Regions from separate parts of the Streptomyces sp. NPDC059373 genome, predicted to be linked through region 4. Evidence: riboswitches for the same ligand, from Rfam matches in the RefSeq annotation. Region 4 holds a riboswitch; each other region holds the start of a gene.
The links. Region 4 has a riboswitch for cyclic di-AMP ahead of ACFXJ5_RS25280 (M23 family metallopeptidase). Riboswitches for the same ligand answer to the same signal wherever they lie in the genome.

Region 1 (5,546 bases), on a different contig from region 4:
CCCTGGGCGACCTCGTGGACATTGCCGAAGGTGGGTATGCCGGAGCCTATGTCGAGGAACTGCGTCACGCCCTGGTCCACCGCGTATCTGACGGCGCGCCGCATGAACGCCCGGTTCGCCTGCATGATCTTCGGCAGCCCCGGGAACGCCTCCATCGCCCGCCGACCCGCGTCCCGGTCGGCCTCGAAGTTGTGCGAGCCACCCAGGTAGTAGTCGTAGATGCGGGACACGCTCGGTACCGACAGGTCGATACCTTGCGGTGCCCAGGCGGGACGTTCCACCATCGGTGTCTCCAGCTCGTCAGGCGTTCGGCAGTGGTCAGGAGTGCCCCGTCAGGCTACTGATCGCCAGTTCGAGAGGGAACAAAAACCGGAAATATGAGGTCCGTTTCGGTCACTGGACAAAGGCATGTGCCTGCCCCCGCCGCCGCGGGGACAGGCACATGGGACCTGGTTGAGCCTTGCTCAGATGCTCACGCCGTGCGAGCGGAGGTAGGCCAGCGGGTCGATGTCCGAGCCGTAGTTCGGGGTGGTACGGATCTCGAAGTGCAGGTGCGGGCCGGTGACATTGCCGGTCGCGCCGGACAGGCCGAGCTGCTGGCCCTCGGACACGGACTGGCCGGCCGAGACGGAGATCGACGACAGGTGGGCGTACTGGGCGTACTTGCCGTCGGCGAGCTTGATGACGACCTGGTTGCCGTAGGCGCCGCCCCAACCGGCGGAGACCACGGTGCCACTGGCGACGGCCTTGACCTTGGTGCCGGTGGAGACGATGAAGTCCTGGCCGGTGTGGTAACCGCTGGCCCACATGGAGCCGGCGGTGTGGTAGGCGGTGCCCAGGACCACGTTGTCCACCGGAGCGGTGTAACCGGAGGAGGTGCTCGTGCCGGACGAGGCGGTCTTCGCGGCCGAGGAGGTGGTGGCCGAAGCGGTGCTCTTGTGCTCCGTGGTGGAGGACGAAGAGGTGTGGGCGGTCGAGGCGGCGGCCTTCTGGCCGAGCGTCAGGACCTGGTGGGGGAAGATCAGGTCGGGGTTGCCGCCGACGACGCTCTTGTTGGCGGCGTACAGCTTCTGCCAGCCACCGGCCACGCCCTTGGCGTCGGCGATCTTCGAGAGGGTGTCACCGCTGACGACCGTGTAGCTTCCGCCGCTCGACTTCGAAGGGGTCGAAGCGGATGAAGCGGACGAATGCGACGAAGCGGTCGAGGACTTGGTCTCGGTCGTCTTCTTGGGGGTGGTCGCCGTGGACGCGGCGGGGGCCGAGGAGGTGTCGGCGCTGGACTTGGTCAGACCGGCCTTGGGACCGCACACCGGCCAGGCCTGCGGGCCCTGGACCGCGAGCACCTTCTCGGCGATCGCGATCTGCTGCGCCTTGGTGGCCAGGTCCGCACGCGCGGCGTACTGGGTGCCACCGAAGGCCGCCCAGGTGCTCTGCGTGAACTGCAGGCCGCCGTAGAAGCCGTTGCCCGTGTTGATGCTCCAGTTATTGGTGCTCTCGCAGGACGCGACCTTGTCCCAGGTGCTCACGGAGGCTGCGTGGGCGCCGGTGGCACCGACCATCGGCAGCGCGATGGCGGCACCCGCCGTGCCGGCGGTGACGCCGATTCGGGTGAATCGGCTCGTACGGACGCGACGGTGCTTTCCCTTTGCGGGCATGCCGAATTCCTCTCCGACGCCTGCGAGGTAAGCTGTCGGGTTCGGGCTGGAGATGCCCGGCCGCGGGCAGCCCGAATTAACGGCGCTGCACGGCGACTTCACCCCAAGCCGTTCCGCGACCGACGGAACGGCGATTACCTGGGTCCCCCGCTCCTGCCCTTAAGTGCTCAGGGGTTGCTCAATGGGCGGCGGCAGGATTCGGCGTTCCGCCCGAGAGGATCCCGCAGGCATTTGACCTGCGGGACTGTGAAGCTAGACGACGGCATCGCGACTGAGCAAGGCGCGTAAACACGGGATCAAGAAAGCCGCAAATCGATCTTAGAATTCGATGACTTTGGGTGAGAAGTGTCCGCTCTGTGTGCACAGATCCCTGACGGTGGGTAATTCGATCAATATGCAGAGTCACAAAACGGGGCCGATGTGGACACATAGTGTCTGCGGCATTCCGTACGGTATTTCATGAGTGACGCCCATCACCCGTGGGTGATTTGCCCGGAAGTGCTCCCATCGCGGATGGAAACCGCCCCGGCGAAGTGTGTCTTGTGCATGACTATCGGGCCAATTGTGACCCCGCGTCGGTCGTCTCCCACGGCCACCGGCCGCCGCCCTGTACCTGGTAGAAGACGATGCCTAGGGTGTGAGCCATGCCTCCTGCCCCGGTCCTGGTCTTCACCCGGACCACCGCCTATCGCCATGACTCCATCCCCGACGGCATCGCGGCCTTCCGCGCCCTGGGCGCCGAGCACGGTTTCGGCGTCGAGGCCACCGAGGACCCGGAGGTCCTCGCGGACGGGCTCGGCGGCTGCCGGGCAGTGGTCTTCCTGTCCACCAGCGGCGAGGTCCTGACCCCGCGAGGCCGCAAGGCCCTGCGGGCGTACGCCGAGTCGGGCGGCGGCTTCATGGGCGTGCACGCGGCCGCCTGCACCGAGTACGACTGGCCGTACTACGGCGAGCTGCTCGGCGCCCGCTTCGCCCGCCACCCGGATCTGCAGCCCGGCCTGGTCACCGTCGAGGACCACGGCCATCCGGCCACCGAACACCTCGGCCCGGTGTGGCCGTTCACCGACGAGTGGTACGACTTCCGGATCAGCCCGCGCGGCTCGATGCGGGTGCTGGCGTCGGCGGACGAGTCCTCGTACGACGGTGGCGGCATGGGCGTCGACCACCCGTTGGTGTGGTGCCGCGACTCCGGCGGCACGGGCGGGGGCCGTACCTTCTACACCGCTCTCGGCCACTCCCCCGAGGCGTACGCGGACCCGGTGTTCCGACACCATTTGCTCGGCGGCCTGCGCTACGTGATGGATTCGCCGGGGCCGGGCCTGTAGCCTCACAATCCCGCACATTTTCTTACATCAGCACCTGACCCAGGAGTTTTCGCGTGAGCTACCTCGCGGCCGACGACCGATACGACTCCATGGAATACCGCCGCTGCGGCCAAAGCGGAGTCCGGCTGCCCGCCGTCTCGCTCGGCCTGTGGCACAACTTCGGGGACACCGCGCCGCTGGAGACCCAGCGCGCGATCCTGCGCCGCGCCGTCGACCGGGGCGTCGTCCACCTCGACCTCGCCAACAACTACGGCCCGCCCGCCGGCTCCGCCGAGGCCAACTTCGGCGCCCACTTCAGCGCCGACTTCCGGCCTTACCGTGACGAGCTGTTCATCGCCACCAAGGCCGGTTACGACATGTGGCCCGGGCCGTACGGCGAGTGGGGCTCGCGCAAGTACCTGCTGGCCAGCCTCGACCAGTCGCTGGGCCGGATGGGCCTGGACTACGTCGACGTCTTCTACTCGCACCGCTTCGACCCGGACACGCCCCTCGAGGAGACCATGGGCGCCCTGGCCACTGCGGTCCAGCAGGGCAAGGCCCTGTACGCGGGTATCTCCAACTACCCCGCCGAGCAGCACCGCCGGGCCGCCGAGATCCTGCGCGAGCTCGGCACTCCGCTGCTGATCCACCAGTCCGCGTACAACATGCTGTCGCGCGGCCTCGAAGACAATGTCCTGGACGCGATCGGTGAGACCGGCACCAGCCTGATCGCCTTCTCACCACTGGCACAGGGCCTGCTGACGGACCGCTACCTGCACGGCGTCCCGGAGGACTCCCGGATGGCCGTCGGGCACTTCCTCAGGCGCGACGCGCTGACGGAGGAGCGGCTGGCGCTGCTGCACTCGCTCAACAAGATCGCCGAGGGACGCGGACAGTCGCTCGCGCAGCTCGCGCTGACGTGGGTGCTGCGGGATCCGCGCGTGGTGTCGGTCCTCATCGGCGCGAGCAGCGTGGCGCAGCTCGACCAGAATCTGGCGGCGCTGGACGCCGAGCCGCTGACGGACGGGGAGATCGCGGAGATCGACCGGATCTCGGCGGCCGGCGGGATCGAGATCCCCGGACACGCGGCCTGAGCGGACGGGGGTGCGGGGGGCGGTTGTCGCCCACCGCACCCCCGTGCCTGTGGGCGGCCGTCTACTCGTAACGCCGGCCCGAACGCGCCGAGATGCGGTTGGACAGGCCGCGCGGGACCGCCTTGCTCAGGCCCACGAGGGCCTTGTACCTGATGTCGGGCACGCTCACGCCGACCCCGCGCCGGAAGTCCCGTACGGCCGCGGCGACCAGCGTGTCGGCGTCGAGCCACATGAAGTCGGGGACCGCCGACTTGTCCATGTGGGAGCGCTCGTGGAACTCCGTGTGCACCCAGCCGGGGCACAGGGCCATGACGTGGACGCCGTTGCCTGCGATGTCCTGCTCGACGCTCTCACTGAAGTTGACCACCCATATCTTGGTGGCGCTGTACGTCCCGCGCGAGAAGAACGCGGCGACCGAGGCGACGTTGATGACACCGCCCCTGCCACGGTCGATCATGCCGGGCAGAGCGGCGTGGGTGAGGCGCAGCACCGCCTCGCAGTGCACCTTGAGCATGTCGAGCTCGTCGGCCAGCGGCGTCTTCAGGAAGGTGTCGTGCTGGCCGAAGCCGGCGTTGTTGACCAGCAGATCCACGCCGGCCGCCGCACGACTCTCGGCCGCGGCGATCCCGTCCTCGGTGGCCAGGTCGGCGGTCAGCACCTCGACGGCCACCCCGTGCGCTGTGCGGTACTCCTCGGCGGCCTGCTCCAGGCGGGCGGTGTCCCGGGCCAGGAGGACCAGGTCGAAGCCGTCGGAGGCGAGCCGGCGCGCGAAGGCCGCGCCTATTCCGGCGGTCGCGCCGGTGACGAGTGCGGTGGGCATGGCGCGAGCGTAGCGGGTGCGTACCGGGTGGGTAGCGGGTGCTCGTTGTCGCCGCCGGGCTACCGGGCGGCCGTCAGCAGCTCCCGCAGCCGGTTGTACGTGGGCGCCAGCCGGCGCAGTCCGTCGGCCAGGGACCGGTCGTCGCCCACCACGGCGGGGTGCTGCAACCCGCCGATGATGCGCGCCTGAGTGGCGGCGAGTGCGGCCGCCTTTGGCAGGCCGAGCATGGAGAGGCAGGCGGCCGCGTCGGACAGTCGCCGGGCGCCGACACGAATGCTGAAGACCTGGAGCATGGTCCGCATGCCGGGGTCGAGGCCTGCGTCCACCAGTCCCGCCAGCGCTTCGAGCCCGGCCGCTCCGCCCAGCGTGCCCGCGGGCACCGGCAGGTCGTCCCGCCCGGCGAGCCAGCGGACGGCGGCCGGCAGCGTGCGCCGGAGGGCGTCGTCGGCCGCGACCTCGCGGAGGCGTACGAAGCCGCTGCGCATCACGTAGGGGGTGCTGATGTATGTGACCTCGTCGCCGCGCCAGGACGCGTTGAAGGCATCGGTGGGCAGCGTCGCGTACGGATGGCCGTGCGGGTCGTGGAAGAGGACCGTGCCGTCCTCCACCGCCAGGACCACGACGTAGTGGTCGGCACCGATGGCGGCGTTCATGCCCGGCTGGTGTGTGAGCA
Region 2 (5,546 bases), on a different contig from region 4:
CGCTCGGCCGCCCGCCGCTACCGTGACGCGATCCGCGCCGCCGAGGGCGGCGCCTGACCGGACCGGGTGCTCGGACGGGTATGTTGCCGGGGCCCGGATAGGGGTACAAATAGGGCATGAGTGCTGTGGAACAGGTCCACCTGGCCATCACGCACGATTTCCTCGTCGGGATCGCGCCACTGGTGGTGGGAATTGTCCTCGTCGGGATTCTGGTCGGCGCCGTCTCGCTGGGCCTGTGGGCCCGGTCGAAGGAGCCACCCCCGGAGCAGAAGCCGCAGCCCCGCGCAGGGGCCTGGCAGAAGCGTGAGGAGCACGAGCAGGGTGCGCCGGCCGATCACGGGCCCGGGCATCAGGACGGGGAGCGGCATTCGCTCACCGAGACACGCGAGACGGACGAGTGGGTGCAGGACGGGACCCGTCGCCTGCCGCACTCGATGAAGGGCTTCGGAAACTGGGGTTCGCACACGGTGAAGTAGCCTCGCCGGATGCGCATCGAGGTACCTCACGCCTGGCCGCAGGACGAGGCCGGAGCGCTGGCCCTGCAGGACGAACTGCGTTCCCGGGCCGATCACGTCGGTCCGGGACCGCAGTCGCCGCGCCTGGTCGCGGGTCTGGACGTGGCCTACGCCGGCAGCGGTGGCGCGTCGGACGCGGTCGTGGCCGCCGTGGTGGTGATCGACGCGCGGACGCTGGCCCCGGTCGAGCAGGCGACCGCGGTGGGCCGGGCGTCCTTCCCGTACGTACCGGGGCTGTTCGCCTTCCGGGAACTGCCGGTGCTGATCGAGGCCCTGGAGCGGATCCGTACGACCCCCGACCTGCTGCTCTGCGACGGGCACGGCCTGGCACACCCGCGCCGCTTCGGGCTGGCCTGCCACCTCGGCGTGATCACCGGCATCGCGACGGCGGGCGTCGCGAAGACCCCCTTCGTCGGGACGTACGACCCCCACGACCTGGCCCCCGTGCGCGGCTCGTACGCGGCCCTCACCGACGGCGGCGAGACGGTCGGCCGCGCGCTGCGCACGCAGGACGGGGTGAAGCCGGTGTACGTGTCGACGGGGCACCGGATCGACCTGGACACGGCGTGCCGGCACATCCTGGCGCTGACGCCGAAGTACCGCCTGCCGGAGACGACCAGGCTCGCGGACCGGCTCAGCCGGGACGTGCCGGTGTCGTAGGGCCGTAGGGTCGTGGGGTGTCTGAGACCCCGACCCTGTTCACCTGGGAATTCGCGACCGATCCCTACCCGGCGTACGGATGGCTGCGCGAGCACTCGCCCGTGCACCGCACCACCCTCCCCAGCGGGGTCGAGGCATGGCTGGTCACGCGCTACGCGGACGCGCGGCAGGCCCTCGCGGACGCGCGGCTGAGCAAGAACCCGGTGCACCACAGCGAGCAGGCCCACCACAAGGGCAAGGTCGGGATCCCCGGCGAGCGCAGCGCCGACCTGATGACGCATCTGCTCAACATCGACCCGCCGGACCACACGCGGCTGCGCAGGCTGGTCTCGAAGGCCTTCACACCGCGCCGGGTGGCGGAGTTCGCGCCGCGCGTGCAGGAGCTCACCGACCGGCTCATCGACGGCTTCGCGAAGACCGGGGAGGCGGACCTCATCCATGAGTTCGCCTTCCCGCTGCCGATCTACGCGATCTGCGACCTGCTGGGCGTCCCGGCCGAGGATCAGGACGACTTCCGCGACTGGGCCGGGATGATGATCCGGCACGGCGGCGGACCACGCGGCGGAGTCGCCCGCGCGGTGAAGAAGATGCGGGCGTATCTGCTGGAGCTGATCCACCGAAAGCGGGAGAGCCTGGGGCAGGAAGGGGCGGACGACCTGATCTCCGGCCTCATCCGGGCGAGTGACCACGGCGAGCACCTCACCGAGAACGAGGCGGCCGCGATGGCCTTCATCCTCCTGTTCGCGGGCTTCGAGACGACCGTCAACCTCATCGGCAACGGTACGTACACGCTGCTGCGCCACCCCGAGCAGCGCGCCCAGCTCCAACAGGCCCTGGCCGACGGCGACACCGCGCTGCTCGCGACCGCCGTCGAGGAACTGCTGCGCTACGACGGCCCGGTGGAGCTGGCGACCTGGCGCTTCGCGACCGGCCCGCTGACCATCGGCGGCCAGGACATCGCGACGGGCGATCCGGTGCTCGTCGTACTGGCTGCCGCCGACCGCGATCCGGCCCGTTTCGAGCAGCCGGACACCCTCGACCTGACCCGCCGCGACAACCAGCACCTCGGTTACGGACACGGCATCCACTACTGCCTGGGCGCCCCGTTGGCCCGACTTGAGGCGCAGGCCGCGCTGGCCACGCTGCTGACCCGGCTGCCGGACCTGAGCCTGGCCGCCGAGCCGTCGGAGCTGCGCTGGCGGGGCGGGTTGATCATGCGCGGACTGCGGACTCTTCCGGTTTTTTTCACACCTGAGGGGTAGTTCGGGCTGAGCAGGGGCGATGCGGAATGTGACACTCCGTCAATCCCGTGATCTTCACGTGATCTCCAATACATCGACTTGTGATGCCATGGCCAACGCCGCTACGTTCTGCGATCGTCGCAATCTTCGTTTGAGAAAGGCGATCGCATGCTGACGTCCGGGAACGGCAGGCACCGCAAACCGCGCCAGGCGCCCACCGCAATGGTGGTCGTCGCGGCGACCGGGGCCGGGATCGCGCTCCCACTCTTCGCCGCGGGCGGCGCGCAGGCCGCCGACGTCAGCACCAACACCTGGAACGCGGTCGCGCTCTGCGAGAGCGGCGGCCTGTGGAGCGCCAACACCGGCAACGGCTTCTACGGCGGGCTGCAGATCACCCAGGAGACCTGGGACGAGTACGGCGGCCGGGACTACGCGAAACGCCCCGACCTGGCCAGCGAGAACGAGCAGATAACCGTGGCCGACGACATCCTCGGCGCCCTCGGCGTCGACGCGTGGCCGACCTGCGCCGACATCTCGGGCCTTACCTTCGCGGTCAACGGCACCGCCTCCGGTTCGGCGTCGAGCTCCACCTCCGCCTCCCCGACGGACGGGGCCACCGCCACCCCCACGGACGGGGCCACCACTCCGACCGACGGTGCCACGGACACCCCGACCGACTCCGCCTCCGGCTCCACCTCGAACACCGGCAGCGGCGACTCGACGAAGGCCACCGCATCGCCGGACCCGTCGTCCACCGAGGCCGCGGCCCCCACCCCCTCCGCCCCCTCCCGCAGCACGGGCCGGCACGCCAAGCCCGAGACAGCCCCCGCCACCGCGGAGGCCGCCTGGGGCAAGCTCACCCGCAGCGCGGCCAAGGCGGACGCCGACACCACCGGCCCGCAGCGCTACCGGGTGCGCGACGGCGACTCGCTCTGCGACATCGCCGCCGAGGAGCACGTGACCGGCGGATGGCGCGCCCTTTACGAGGCCAACAAGACCGTGATCGGTGACGATCCGGGAGTGATCCACCCCGGACAGTATCTGACGGTGGGGTAGCCGGTGTGACAAGCCTTACCCGGAGGTTTGGGTACGGAGTGTCCGTTCAGCCCTGATTCACCCGCTCTCACCTGGAATTATGTGAATTCCGATGGTCGGGATCGGCGCGTCGGTGGTGATCTTGGGGGGATTGCCCCTTAACCAGAGCTTTGCTTACGGTCGACATCGCTCGCCGCCGCGGGCCCCGCCGGTCAGGAACGCCGAATCCTGCCGCCGACCGACGGGAACAGTCGACGCGAAAGCGCCGTAGGCAGGAGCGGGGGACCCACAGGTTCGCCGCCGTACGGAAACGGATGGATCCGGCTCCGTACGGCTTGGGGTTAAGCGCTGCGCGCATGACGCGCAGCACCGGGCACTCACACGGCCCGAACCCGACAGCTGACCTCGCAGGCGTCGGTGAGGAACCAACTCAAATGATTCGTCGTGCCTCCAAGACGGTCCGCTACGCCCTGCTCGGCGCCGTCGCCACCACCGCTGTCGCCGTCCCGATGCTGACCGCCACCACCGCCTCCGCCGCCTCCACGTCCGCGTGGGACCGGGTCGCCGCCTGCGAGTCCACCAGCAACTGGCACATCAACACCGGCAACGGCTTCTACGGTGGCCTGCAGTTCACCAACTCCACCTGGAAGGCCTTCGGCGGCACCAAGTACGCCGCCCGCGCCGACCTGGCCACCAAGAACCAGCAGATAGCCATCGCCGAGAAGGTCCTGGCCAGCCAGGGCAAGGGCGCCTGGCCGGTCTGCGGCAAGAACCTCTGACACCGGCTGTTCACCCCACGGCTCCCCGGCCGGGCACGCACTTCCCCCCTGCGTGCCCGGCCGGGGCTTTTGGTGTCGGCTAGGCTCAGCACGAAAAAGAAGAGACATCCAAAGGAGACTCACGTGCCGTCCATCGACGTCGTCGTAGCCCGGGAAATCCTCGACTCGCGAGGTAACCCCACCGTCGAGGTCGAGGTCGGCCTCGACGACGGAAGCACCGGACGTGCCGCTGTTCCGTCCGGGGCCTCCACCGGAGCGTTCGAGGCCCTCGAACTCCGGGACGGCGACAAGAGCCGCTACCTCGGCAAGGGCGTGGAGAAGGCCGTTCTCGCCGTCATCGAGCAGATCGGCCCGGAGCTCGTCGGTTACGACGCCACCGAGCAGCGCCTGATCGACCAGGCGATGTTCGACCTCGACGCCACCCCGGACAAGTCCTCGCTCGGCGCCAACGCCATCCTCGGCGTCTCGCTGGCCGTGGCCCACGCCGCCTCCGAGGCCTCCGACCTCCCGCTGTTCAGGTACCTGGGGGGCCCGAACGCCCACGTGCTGCCGGTCCCGATGATGAACATCCTCAACGGCGGCTCGCACGCCGACTCCAACGTGGACATCCAGGAGTTCATGATCGCCCCGATCGGCGCGGAGTCCTTCTCCGAGGCCCTGCGCTGGGGCGCCGAGGTCTACCACACCCTCAAGGCGGTCCTGAAGGAGCGCGGCCTCTCCACGGGCCTCGGCGACGAGGGCGGCTTCGCCCCCAACCTCGACTCCAACCGCGCCGCCCTCGACCTCATCGTCGAGGCCATCAAGAAGGCCGGCTACCAGCCCGGCCAGGACATCGCGCTCGCGCTCGACGTCGCCGCGTCCGAGTTCTACAAGGACGGCTCGTACGAGTTCGAGGGCAAGGCCCTCTCCGCAGCCGAACTCACCGCGTACTACGCCGAGCTCGTCGACGCGTACCCGCTGGTCTCCATCGAGGACCCGCTGTTCGAGGACGACTGGGACGGCTGGAAGACCCTCACCGAGCAGCTCGGCGACAAGGTGCAGATCGTCGGCGACGACCTCTTCGTCACCAACCCCGAGCGCCTCCAGAAGGGCATCGACAACAACACCGCCAACGCCCTCCTGGTCAAGGTCAACCAGATCGGTTCCCTGACCGAGACCCTCGACGCCGTCGAGCTCGCCCAGCGCAGCGGCTACAAGTGCATGATGTCCCACCGCTCCGGCGAGACCGAGGACGTCACCATCGCCGACCTCGCCGTCGCCACCAACTGCGGCCAGATCAAGACGGGCGCCCCCGCGCGCTCCGAGCGCGTCGCCAA
Region 3 (5,546 bases), on a different contig from region 4:
CTCCCAGCCGCCAGGCTGGGGGACGTCGTTGACTGACGACAACGCCGCGAGTGCTGGTGCCAGGGCACGCGACGCCGCGGAGATCCACAAGACAGGCCCTAAGGCCGGGTGACCGCCGAGATCGGCATCATCCCGACCGGGTCGTAACGCACCCGGGCGCCGGGATAGGGGGCGTGGACGACCTGGCCGCCGCCGACATACATGCCGACGTGGCTGGCGTCCCCCCGGTAGATGATCAGGTCGCCGGGCCTGGCCTGGTCGAGCGGCACCTGCTGCCCGGCGTGCATCTGGGCCTGCGAGGTACGCGGTAGCGCGATGCCGGCGTGCCGGTACGACCAGACCATGAGCCCGGAGCAGTCGAAGGAGCCCGGGCCGGTCGAGCCCCAGGCGTAGGGCGAGCCGACGGCGGCCCGGGCGGCGGCGACGGCCATCGCGGCGCGGCCGGACGCGGGTCCGAAGTCGGGCAGGTGCAGGTCCATGCTGCGCCCGGCCCGCGAGGCGCGGTCCTGGAGGTGGGCGGCGAGGCCGGCCCGCTCGGCGGCGGAGAGGGAGTTGACGAGCCGCTGCGCGGTGGCCAGTTTGCCCTGCACGTCGCGCTTGCGGGCGTTGAGGTCCTGCCGGGTGCGGTCCAGCTCGTCGAGCTTCAGCATGGCCTCGGAGCGCTTCTGGCCGAGCCCGCGCTGCGCGTCCTTGAGCTCAGCCAGTTGCTCGGCCTGGCGGGTGCCGATGCGGTCGAGAGCGGCCGCCTTGTCCAGGTAGTCGTCCGGGTCGGCCGACAGCATCAGCGCCAGCGTGGGGTCGACTCCGCCGCTGCGGTACTGGGCGCCCGCGAGCATGCCGAGCCCGGCCCGCATCCGGTTGACCCGCTCCTGGCCGCGCGCGGCCTCGTCCTGCAGCGTGCTCACCTCGTGGCGCAGCCGCTTTGAGCGCTCCTGGGCCGCGTTGTACCGCTCGGTGGCCTGCTCCGCCTGCTCGTAGAGCCGGTCGACCCGGCCGGCGACATCGGTCGGCGGGTCCGCCGGCTGCGCCATCGCCATGGGTGCGGCGGTGGCCCCGGCCACCGCTGCGGTCGCCGCGGCGGCTGCCGAAAGGGCCGTGACGCGGGTGGTACGGGCGAGGCCCGGCTGCGAGGTGCGTCGATGGGAAGCCACGGGCGCTGACAGTAGTCAGCCGCGTACGGCGAGTTCAAAGACCCCCGATCACACGGGCGGCGCCCGCCCGGCCTCTTCCCCAGGTCAACCGCGCTCCGGGCACAGCCCGTCATCACCCGAACGGGCTCAGCGGCTGCGCTAGATGCGGACGCCGAACTGGAAGGGCATGTCGCTCATGGCCTCGTACTTGACGTTCTCACCGGTGCGCGGCGCGTGCAGCACCATGCCGTTGCCCGCGTAGAGGCCGACGTGGTGGTAGTCGCTGTAGAAGATGACCAGGTCACCGGGCTTGAGCTGGCTCGCCGTCAGGCGCGTGCCCGCGCTCGCCTGGGACTCGGCGGTCCGGGGTATGGAGACGCCGGCCTGGGCGTAGGCCCAGGAGGTCAGGCCGGAGCAGTCGAAGGAGCTGGGGCCGCTGGCACCGTAGACGTAGGGGTCACCGAGCTTGGTCTCGGCGGCGGACAGAGCGGCGGCGGCACGCTGATTGGCCGCGGTGTCGTTGCCGAGGTTGACGCGCGAGCTGGAGGAGCGGCTGGCAGCGGACTGCTGCGCGGCGAGGCTGGCCCGCTCGGCGGCGGTGAGGGTGTTGAGGAGCTTCTGGGCCTTCTGGAGCTTGGCCTGGATCTCCTTCTTCTTCGTACCCAGCTCGGTGCGGGTCTGGTCCAGCTCCTGGAGCTTGCTGGCGGCCTCCGCCTTCTGCTGGTCGAGGGTGCGCTGCTTCTCCGCGATCTGCTTGAGCTCGTCGGCCTGCTTGTTGCTCAGCTGGTCGAGCGTGGAGGCCTTGGCGAGGTAGTCGTCCGGGTTCGCGGACAGCAGGAGCTGTACGGACTCGTCGATGCCGCCGCTGCGGTACTGGGCGCTGGCGAGCGAACCCAGTTCGTCCTGGAGGTTGTTGAGGTCGCTCTGCTCGCGGGCCACTTCGTCCTGGAGCTGGGAGACCTGCTTCTGCAGCGTCTGCTGCTTCTCCTTGGCACCGTCGTACTTCTCGGTCGCCTGCTCGGCCTCGTCGTAAAGCTTGTTGACCTGCGCCTTGACCGTCTTGACGGACTGCTTGGCGGGCGCGGCCTGGGCGGCCTGGGACGTGAGGGCAACGGCCGCGGCAGCGGTCGCGGTGAGCACGGTGACCCGCGTACGACTGGCCGGCTTGGGACGACGGTGGGACGCCACGAAGGCGAGCTCCTCTTCCTCCAGCCGCCTACCGGGTGAGCTGTCGGGTTCGGGCTGGAAGAAGCCCTACGACACCTCAACACTCCTCGCGGAGCGCCCTGGTGCCGATTCACCCCGGGAACGTGGTTCCCCGGCTCCGAGCGCAGAGGGGGGCTGCGCTTCAGACTCGGCGGGACCCCCGCCACCATCCTGGGTGGATGATCGAACTCGCGGAGGTACGAGCCCTGACCCTAGTGACCAACATGTGATCCGTTCAAATCAAAGTATGTAAAAACTCTGCCGCAACCTGTTTTCTTTACAAAGATCACACAGCCAGTGCAGGCAACCTAACGCTGAGTTCGCGTCACACCCGCGCAAGTCGCTTGAGAAGCAACGTGGAAGGCACCGGACGCGCCCCGGCCTTCGCCACTCCGTCCGCGACCTCACGGTCGGCCGAAACGACCACAACGGGACGACCGGGAGGTTCCGCCCGAACCAGACGCCGGATCAACTCGTCGGCCGTTTCGCCCGCTTTGCTGAACAGCACCCGCACCCCGCGCGGCGGCGCGAGCAGCACCGGGGCGTCCAGATCCGCCCCGTCGAAGACACACGTCACCTCGGCGCCGCTCTGGGCGGCCAGCACCGAGAGACCGCCCAGCAGCCGCAGCCGCTGCTTCTCCAACGGCAGCGCCGGATAGCCGGTCTTGGTGACGTTGTAGCCGTCCACCACGAGGTGCGCCTGCGGCAGCGCGAGCAGTTGGTCGAGCAGCGCGGGATCATTCTCGGACAAAGCACGCCGTGCGATGTCCTTCGGGCTGATGGCGCCCGGCTTGACCGCGTCGACCGTGTCGGCCGGCAGGATGCCCATCGTGTCGCGGGGCGGCAGCGCCAGCTCGCGCCGCAGCCCCGACGCGGCGTCAAGGACCGTGTCGAGCAGCAGCCGCAGCCGTACGTCCTCCACGCTGCGGCCCTCGCGTACGGCCCGGCGCCCCGCCTCCACCGCCGCCTCGGCCTCGGCGAGGCGGGACTTCAGACGGCGCCCCTCGACCTCGGCGGAGGACCGGTCGGCCGCGGCGGCGGACCGGACCTCCTCCAGCTCGTGCTCGACCTTGCGCAGGGCCGCCTCGGCCCGCTTCACGTCACTGGCCGCGCTGCGCAGCTTGCGGTGCAGCGACTCGACCTCCTTGCGGGCGGCATCCAGCTCGGCGCGGGCCCTCACGGCCTCGCCACGGGACTGCTCGCGGGCGGCCGCCAGCTCCTCGCGCAGCTGCGCCAGCTCCCGGGCGGCCTCCTCGCCGGCCCGTTCGGCGTGGGCGCGCTGCGCCTCCTCACCGGCGGCGGCGACCAGCTTGGACCACCCCGGCGGACGCAGCAGATACGCCGCCGCCGCCACGTCCAGCGGATCCACGGCGGGCGGCGGGGTGCCCGCGTCCAGGGCGTCGGCCAGTTCGGGCTGGGCCTCCCGCAGCCGGGCGGCGATCCGCTGCCGGAAGGCCGGATCGCCCTCCAGAGCGGTGGCCAGCGCCGTGGCGGCGAACTTCGCGCGGCGGCTGGGCGTGAAGCGGGCGTACGGGCGCAGCTGCGACGGCAGCTCGGCGTGCGTCAGCCCGCCGAACGCGTCCGCCGCAAGCGCCACCACCCGGTGCCGTACGCCCTCCGGGAGCGGGCGGTCCAGGGCCTCGACGGCCTGCTCGGCGGCCTCTCCGGCGGCCGACGGGGAGGCGTCAGCCACACCCTCACCGTCCTGCGCCGCCTGCGGATTACCGCCGGTCCGGTCCACCAGCCACTCCTGTCCAGTCCCTCGACGCCTCCCCCTGCTCCCCCTGTACGTCTCCATTGTCCCCCGGCGGGGGAACCACCCAGCGTCCGGCCGGGGGAGCTCAGGCCTGGGCGGACTCCGGATCCGCGGCGTTCACGCCGGGCCGGTCCACCAGCTCGACCTGGTCCACGGCGTTGCACCAGCGGCAGCGCACCGACTCGACGGCCTCGCTGATCACCTCGGTCTCCTCGACCTTCGGCTCCCCCGCGAGATCCAGGTGGACGTACTCCACAACCTTGCTCGAACGGGTCACATCGAACCGGGTCAGATTGCCGCACAACGTGCAGCGCCACCGCGTGGTGGCGGTCGGCAGGGGAACCGGCATCGGACGGACCTCTTTCGTGCTTTCGGACAGGACCGGGCTCTGGCTTCCGGCCACCCTAAGGCCTTGGCGGTACGCAGCGCTGCGGCGAGGCACGCTATGCCCCTTACGCACCTTCCGCCATGATCGCTCCATGGTCATCCCGGTGTACGACAAGAACCCGGTCCGCCGCACACCCGTGGTGACGTACGCCCTCATCGGGCTGTGCGCGCTCATCTTCCTCGCCGGCCCCGCCTCCGGCCTCAACCCCGTCTACGGCACCGGCCACCAACACCTGCTCTGCGAACAGGCCCGCTACTTCGCCCACTGGGGCGTCATCCCCGACGAGCTCTGGCACGGCCGCCTGTCACCGACCGGCCTGGACCTCCCGGCCGGCTGCACCACCCCGCGCTTCGGCAAGACACCGTTCCTGTCGGTGCTCACCGCCCTCTTCGTGCACGGCAGTTGGGTGCACCTGCTCGGCAACATGCTCTTCCTCTACGTCTTCGGCGACAACGTCGAGAACCGCATGGGCCGCGCGCGCTTCCTGCTCTTCTACCTCGCCGCCGGCTACCTCGCCACGTACGGCTTCGCCCTCGCCCACTCCCACTCCACGCAAACCCTGGTGGGCGCCTCCGGCGCCATCTCCGGGGTCCTCGGCGCGTACCTCTTCCTCTACCCGAAGGCCCGCGTCACCAGCCTCTTCCCGTTCCTCTTCTTCCTCCCCCTCCGCTTCCCCGCCTGGATGGTCCTCTGCTTCTGGTTCGCCCTCCAGTGGCTCGCCTCCCAGACCACCAGCCCCGGTCCCGGCGTCGCCTATCTGGCCCACGTCGTCGGCTTCGTCTTCGGCTTCGTCTGTACGTGGGCCTGCTTCCGCCGAACGCCTAAGCTTGAGCCCGCCCACGCGACCCAAGGAGACCTTCAGCCGTGATCACCGCGATCGTCCTCATCCAGACCAGCGTCGACCGGATCCCCGAGATCGCGGAATCCATCGCCGCCCTCGACGGCGTCAGCGAGGTCTACTCCGTCACGGGCACCTACGACCTCGTCGCCATGGTCCGCGTCGCCCGCCACGACGACCTCGCGGACGTCATCCCCGGCCGCATCAGCAAAATCCCCGGCGTCGAGG
Region 4 (5,546 bases):
AGCCGCTCCTTCGCCGCCGCGGCGTTGTCGCTGGAGCGGATGATCGAGATGACCTCGTCGATGTCGATCAGGGCCACCAGCAGGCCCTCCACCAGGTGCAGCCGGTCCTGGCGCTTGCGGCGCCGGAACTCGCTGCGCCGCCGGACCACCTCGAAGCGGTGGTCGACGTAGACCTCCAGCATCTCCTTCAGGCCCAGGGTGAGCGGCTGCCCGTCGACCAGCGCCACGTTGTTGATGCCGAAGGAGTCCTCCATCGGCGTCAGCTTGTAGAGCTGCTCCAGCACCGCTTCCGGGTTGAAGCCGTTCTTGATCTCGATGACCAGCCGCAGTCCGTGCTCGCGGTCGGTGAGGTCCTTCACGTCGGCGATGCCCTGCAGCCGCTTCGAGCCGACCAGGTCCTTGATCTTGGCGATGACCTTCTCCGGGCCGACCGTGAACGGCAGCTCGGTGACGACCACGCCCTTGCGGCGCGGGGTCACGTCCTCCACCGACACCGTCGCGCGGATCTTGAAGGTGCCGCGCCCGTTCTCGTACGCGTCCCGGATCCCGGTCAGCCCGATGATCCGGCCGCCCGTCGGGAGGTCGGGGCCCGGTACGAAGCGCATCAGGGCGTCGAGGTCGGCGGCCGGGTGTCTGATCAGGTGGCGGGCGGCGGCGATGACCTCGCCCAGGTTGTGCGGCGGCATGTTGGTCGCCATGCCCACGGCGATCCCGGAGGAGCCGTTGACCAGCAGATTCGGATACGCGGCGGGCAGGACACCCGGCTCCTGCTCCTGGCCGTCGTAGTTGGGCGCGAAGTCGACGGTGTCCTCGTCGATCGACTCGACCATGAGCTGCGCGGCGCCCGACATCCGCGACTCGGTGTAGCGCATGGCGGCGGGCAGGTCGTCGAGCGAGCCGAAGTTGCCATGGCCGTCGATCAGCGGGAGGCGCATGGAGAAGGGCTGGGCCATGCGCACCATGGCGTCGTAGATCGAGGAGTCGCCATGGGGGTGGAGCTTGCCCATGACCTCACCGACGACGCGCGCACACTTGACGTAACCGCGCTCGGGGCGCAGCCCCATCTCGTTCATCTGGTAGACGATGCGGCGATGGACGGGCTTGAGCCCGTCGCGGGCGTCGGGCAGCGCACGCGAGTAGATGACCGAGTACGCGTACTCAAGGAAGGAACCCTGCATCTCGTCGACGACGTCGATGTCGAGGATGCGCTCCTCGAAGTCGTCCGGCGGCGGGGTCTTCGTGGTGCGGCGGGCCATCTCGGCGCTGCTCCTTCGGCTGGACCTGTGCGGGTACGGCGTAACGTGATGCGGTCCATTGTGGACCGCCCTACTGACACTGCCGACCACCCCCCGGGTTCAAGACGCCCCGATCGGGAACTTCGCGCACGGTCGGCACGCTGCCTAGAGTGGCAGGACTCAGCACAAAAGACAGAGCATGCGACCGGAAGGACAGCTTGCCCATGGGTCACACGGCCACGCCGGAGGCACAATCCGGCGGCCTCACCGCGACCGAGCACCGCCTGGCCAACGGCCTGCGCGTGGTGCTCTCCGAGGACCACCTCACCCCGGTCGCCGCGGTCTGCCTCTGGTACGACGTCGGTTCCCGCCACGAGGTCAAGGGCCGTACCGGACTCGCCCACCTCTTCGAGCACTTGATGTTCCAGGGCTCCGGGAGCGTCAAGGGCAACGGCCACTTCGAGCTCGTCCAGGGCGCGGGCGGCTCGCTCAACGGCACCACCAGCTTCGAGCGCACCAACTACTTCGAGACCATGCCGGCCCACCAGTTGGAACTCGCCCTGTGGCTCGAGGCCGACCGCATGGGCAGCCTGCTGGCCGCGCTGGACCAGGAGAGCCTGGACAACCAGCGCGACGTCGTCAAGAACGAACGCCGCCAGCGGTACGACAACGTCCCGTACGGCACGGCCTTCGAGCGGCTGACCGCCCTCGCCTACCCGGACGGCCACCCCTACCACCACACCCCGATCGGTTCGATGGCCGACCTGGACGCGGCCTCGCTGGAGGACGCCCGGGCGTTCTTCCGTACGTACTACGCGCCCAACAACGCCGTCCTCGCAGTGGTCGGCGACATCGACCCCGGACAGACGCTGGCCTGGGTCGAGAAGTACTTCGGGTCCATCCCCGCCCACGACGGCAAGCCCGAGCCGCGCGACGGTTCACTCCCCGGAGTGATCGGCGGGCAACTGCGCGAGGTCATCGAGGAGGACGTGCCGTCCCGGGCGCTGATGGCCGCGTACCGGCTGCCGCACGACGGCACCCGGGAGTCCGACGCCGCCGACCTGGCGCTGACCATCGTGGGCGGCGGGGAGTCCTCCCGGCTGCACAACCGGCTGGTGCGGCGGGACCGCTCAGCCGTCGCGGCCGGCTTCGGTCTGCTGCGGCTCGCGGGGGCGCCGTCGCTGGGCTGGCTGGACGTGAAGACCTCCAGCGGCGTCGAGGTGCCCGACATCGAGGCTGCGGTCGACGAGGAGCTGGCCCGCTTCGCGGAGGAGGGCCCGACCCCGGAGGAGATGGAGCGCGCGCAGGCCCAGCTGGAGCGTGAATGGCTGGACCGGCTGGCCACGGTCGGCGGCCGCGCCGACGAACTGTGCCGCTTCGCCGTGCTCTTCGGCGACCCGCAGCTGGCGCTCAGCGCCGTACAGCGGGTCCTGGAGATCACCCCGGAGGAGGTCAAGGAGGTCGCCGCCGCGACCCTGCGACCCGACAACCGGGCCGTGCTCGTGTACGAGCCGACGGGCGCCGCCAATGACGACGACGACCAGGACGAGGAAGGCGCGGACCAGTGACCGACGTCGCACCCACCATGACGTTCCACCCGCAGCCGCAGGCAGGGGAGCCCAAGCCGTGGGACTTCCCCGCGCCCGGCCGCTCCACCCTGCCCAACGGGCTGACCGTCCTGCGCAGTCACCGCCCCGGCCAGAAGGTCGTCGCCGTCGAGGTGCTGCTCTCGGCGCCGCTCGACGCCGAACCCGAGGACCTGGACGGCGTGGCCACGATCATGGCCCGCGCCTTCTCCGAGGGCACCGACAAGCACACCGCCGAGGAGTTCGCCGCCGAGCTGGAGCGCTGCGGCGCCACGCTCGACGCCGCCGCCGACCACCCCGGCGTTCGGGTCTCGCTGGAGGTCCCCGCGTCACGGCTCGACAAGGCCCTGGGGCTGCTGGCGGACGCCCTGCGCGCCCCCGCCTTCCCCGACAGCGAGGTCGAACGGCTGGTCAACAACCGGCTCGACGAGATCCCCCACGAGCTGGCGAACCCCGCCCGCCGGGCCGCCATGGCGCTGTCCAAGGAGCTCTTCGCGCCCGAGCTGCGTTGCTCCCGGCCCCGCCAGGGCACCGAGGAGACGGTCGCCCGGATCGACGCGGCGGCGGTCCGGACGTTCTACGACGCCCACGTGCGGCCCTCCACGTCGACCGTCGTGGTCGTCGGTGACCTCACCGGCATCGACCTCGACGCGCTGCTCGCCGAGACGCTGGGCGAGTGGAGCGGCAAGCCGGCCGAGCGCCGCCCGCTGCCGTCGATCACCTCCGACGACCATGCGCGCGTCGTGATCGTCGACCGCCCCGGCGCCGTCCAGACCCAGGTCCTCATCGGCCGCACCGGCTCCGACCGCCACGACCCGGTCTGGCCGGCCCAGGTCCTCGGCACCTACTGCCTGGGCGGCACGCTCACGTCCCGGCTGGACCGCGTCCTGCGGGAGGAGAAGGGCTACACCTACGGCGTACGTGCCTTCGGCCAGGTCCTCCTCTCCACCCCCGACGGCACCGGCGCCTCCCTGCTCGGCATCAGCGGCTCCGTGGCCACCGACGTCACGGCCCCCGCGCTCGCCGACACCTGGCAGGTGCTCCGCACGCTGGCCGCGGACGGCCTCACCGACGCCGAGCGTGACGTGGCCGTCCAGAACCTCGTCGGCGTCGCCCCGCTCCGCTACGAGACCGCTTCCGCGGTCGCCGGCACGTTCGCCGACCAGGTCGAGCAGCACCTCCCCGACGACTACCAGGCCCAGCTCTACGCCCGCCTCGCCGACACCGGCACCGTCGAAGCCACCGCAGCCGCCGTCAGCGCCTTCCCCCTCGACCGCCTCGTCGTCGTCCTCGTCGGCGACGCCGCGACGATCGCCGAGCCCGTCAAGGCCCTCGGCATCGGCCCCGTGGACGTCGTCTCCTCCTGAGGTCCGGCCCACCCGCACCCCGGCAACGGCGGGGACCAGTGTTCGTGCCCCCCACGCCCCGCCAGGGCGTTGGGGGTCCGGGGTGCGGGCCCGGGAAGGGGCGGGGTGGGGGAGACCGCCCCCTGTGCCCCCTGGTGTGGCATCCCGCACACATGGTCCGATTTTTTTGGTTACCGGCGCAGGACGCGGCTAGCGTCATCGCTCGTTGTCCGGCAGAAGCAGCCGCAGCACGCGGCACCGGAGCAACGATCGCCGAGTCCCCGCAGGGCGTGAGCCTGGGGAGCCGGGGACCCACATCATGTCCCCCTGGGGTGAATCGAGCCTGCTCAGGCAGCTCGTAGGAGACCTTCCTGCTCCGAACCCGTCAGCTAACCCGGTAGGCGAGAAGGAAGGAAAGGACACTCGCCCACCCATGGCGCTCACCATACGTACGACTTTGGCCTGCGCTGCCGTGCTCGCGGCCACCGTGACCACCGGAGCGGCGGCCACCGAGGCCCAGGCGGTGGACACCACCGCCTTCACCCGGGTCGCGACCGTGACCGACAGCCTGGCCACGCACATCGCCGCCCAGGCGGACGCCCAGCAGAAGGCGGCCGACGCGGCGAAGAAGAAGGCCGCCGCCGAGGCGAAGGCCAAGCAGGAGCGGGAGGCGAAGGCCAAGGCGCAGGCTGCCGCCGCGGCCAAGCAGCGCGCGGCCCGCGCGTCGCGCTCGGCGGGAGCCCGGAAGAGCCTGACGAGCTGGGTGAAACCGGTCAATTCGTCCATATCGACGCCGTATCACGCCACGAGCAGTCTGTGGGCGTCCGGCTATCACACCGGCGCGGACTTCATCGCCTCGACGGGGACCCCGGTCCACGCCGTCGGCCCGGCGACCGTCGTCGAGGCGGGCTGGGGCGGCTCGTACGGCAACAACGTGATCCTGCGGATGTCCGACGGGATGTACGTGCTCTACGGCCACCTCTCCTCGATCGGCGTCTCGGTCGGCCAGACGGTGTCCGCAGGTCAGCAGCTCGGCCTGTCGGGCGCGACCGGCAATGTGACCGGACCGCATGTGCACCTCGAGGTGCGCACCACCCAGAGCTATGGCTCGGACGTCGACCCCGTCGCGTACCTGCGGAAGCACGGCGTGACGGTCTGACGCTCCGGCGATCCTCCCCCCACAACGAAGGCCTCGGCGGCCCCCCACCCGCCGGGGCCTTCGTGTGTCCAAAAATACTCGCCGAATTAGGGGCTGCCCTCGGAATCCCGGTTGTGCTGGAATAGAGTCGCCGAAGAAACGTCTAGACCTGCGTTACGCGGCGATTAATCCGGACGGGGAAATGAAGGGACCGGCGATGTGGGATCGGATGTGAACGGGA

Region 1: another riboswitch for cyclic di-AMP. It lies ahead of ACFXJ5_RS26510 (transglycosylase family protein); the one in region 4 lies ahead of ACFXJ5_RS25280 (M23 family metallopeptidase).
Region 2: another riboswitch for cyclic di-AMP. It lies ahead of ACFXJ5_RS30080 (transglycosylase family protein); the one in region 4 lies ahead of ACFXJ5_RS25280 (M23 family metallopeptidase).
Region 3: another riboswitch for cyclic di-AMP. It lies ahead of ACFXJ5_RS17355 (NlpC/P60 family protein); the one in region 4 lies ahead of ACFXJ5_RS25280 (M23 family metallopeptidase).

Annotation. Positions count from the first base shown of each region.
Region 1 covers NZ_JBHYXC010000023.1:3,910-9,455, reverse strand. The annotation lists gene ACFXJ5_RS26515 (SAM-dependent methyltransferase) at 1-281, opposite strand, end outside; gene ACFXJ5_RS26510 (transglycosylase family protein) at 465-1,655, opposite strand; cyclic di-AMP (ydaO/yuaA leader) riboswitch at 1,658-1,839, opposite strand; gene ACFXJ5_RS26505 (ThuA domain-containing protein) at 2,300-2,980, shown strand; gene mgrA (L-glyceraldehyde 3-phosphate reductase) at 3,034-4,053, shown strand; gene ACFXJ5_RS26495 (SDR family NAD(P)-dependent oxidoreductase) at 4,115-4,873, opposite strand; gene ACFXJ5_RS26490 (hypothetical protein) at 4,933-5,546, opposite strand, start outside.
Region 2 covers NZ_JBHYXC010000029.1:61,905-67,450, forward strand. The annotation lists gene ACFXJ5_RS30055 (nucleoside triphosphate pyrophosphohydrolase) at 1-57, shown strand, start outside; gene ACFXJ5_RS30060 (DUF6479 family protein) at 117-476, shown strand; gene ACFXJ5_RS30065 (endonuclease V) at 486-1,175, shown strand; gene ACFXJ5_RS30070 (cytochrome P450) at 1,193-2,437, shown strand; gene ACFXJ5_RS30075 (transglycosylase family protein) at 2,585-3,472, shown strand; cyclic di-AMP (ydaO/yuaA leader) riboswitch at 3,705-3,880, shown strand; gene ACFXJ5_RS30080 (transglycosylase family protein) at 3,886-4,230, shown strand; gene eno (phosphopyruvate hydratase) at 4,354-5,546, shown strand, end outside.
Region 3 covers NZ_JBHYXC010000010.1:180,572-186,117, reverse strand. The annotation lists gene ACFXJ5_RS17360 (NlpC/P60 family protein) at 99-1,151, opposite strand; gene ACFXJ5_RS17355 (NlpC/P60 family protein) at 1,290-2,318, opposite strand; cyclic di-AMP (ydaO/yuaA leader) riboswitch at 2,329-2,486, opposite strand; gene ACFXJ5_RS17350 (NYN domain-containing protein) at 2,662-4,080, opposite strand; gene ACFXJ5_RS17345 (hypothetical protein) at 4,178-4,441, opposite strand; gene ACFXJ5_RS17340 (rhomboid family intramembrane serine protease) at 4,572-5,348, shown strand; gene ACFXJ5_RS17335 (Lrp/AsnC family transcriptional regulator) at 5,345-5,546, shown strand, end outside.
Region 4 covers NZ_JBHYXC010000021.1:937-6,482, reverse strand. The annotation lists gene ACFXJ5_RS25295 (DNA topoisomerase (ATP-hydrolyzing) subunit A) at 1-1,256, opposite strand, end outside; gene ACFXJ5_RS25290 (M16 family metallopeptidase) at 1,460-2,803, shown strand; gene ACFXJ5_RS25285 (M16 family metallopeptidase) at 2,800-4,188, shown strand; cyclic di-AMP (ydaO/yuaA leader) riboswitch at 4,429-4,586, shown strand; gene ACFXJ5_RS25280 (M23 family metallopeptidase) at 4,601-5,326, shown strand; gene ACFXJ5_RS25275 (GntR family transcriptional regulator) at 5,525-5,546, shown strand, end outside.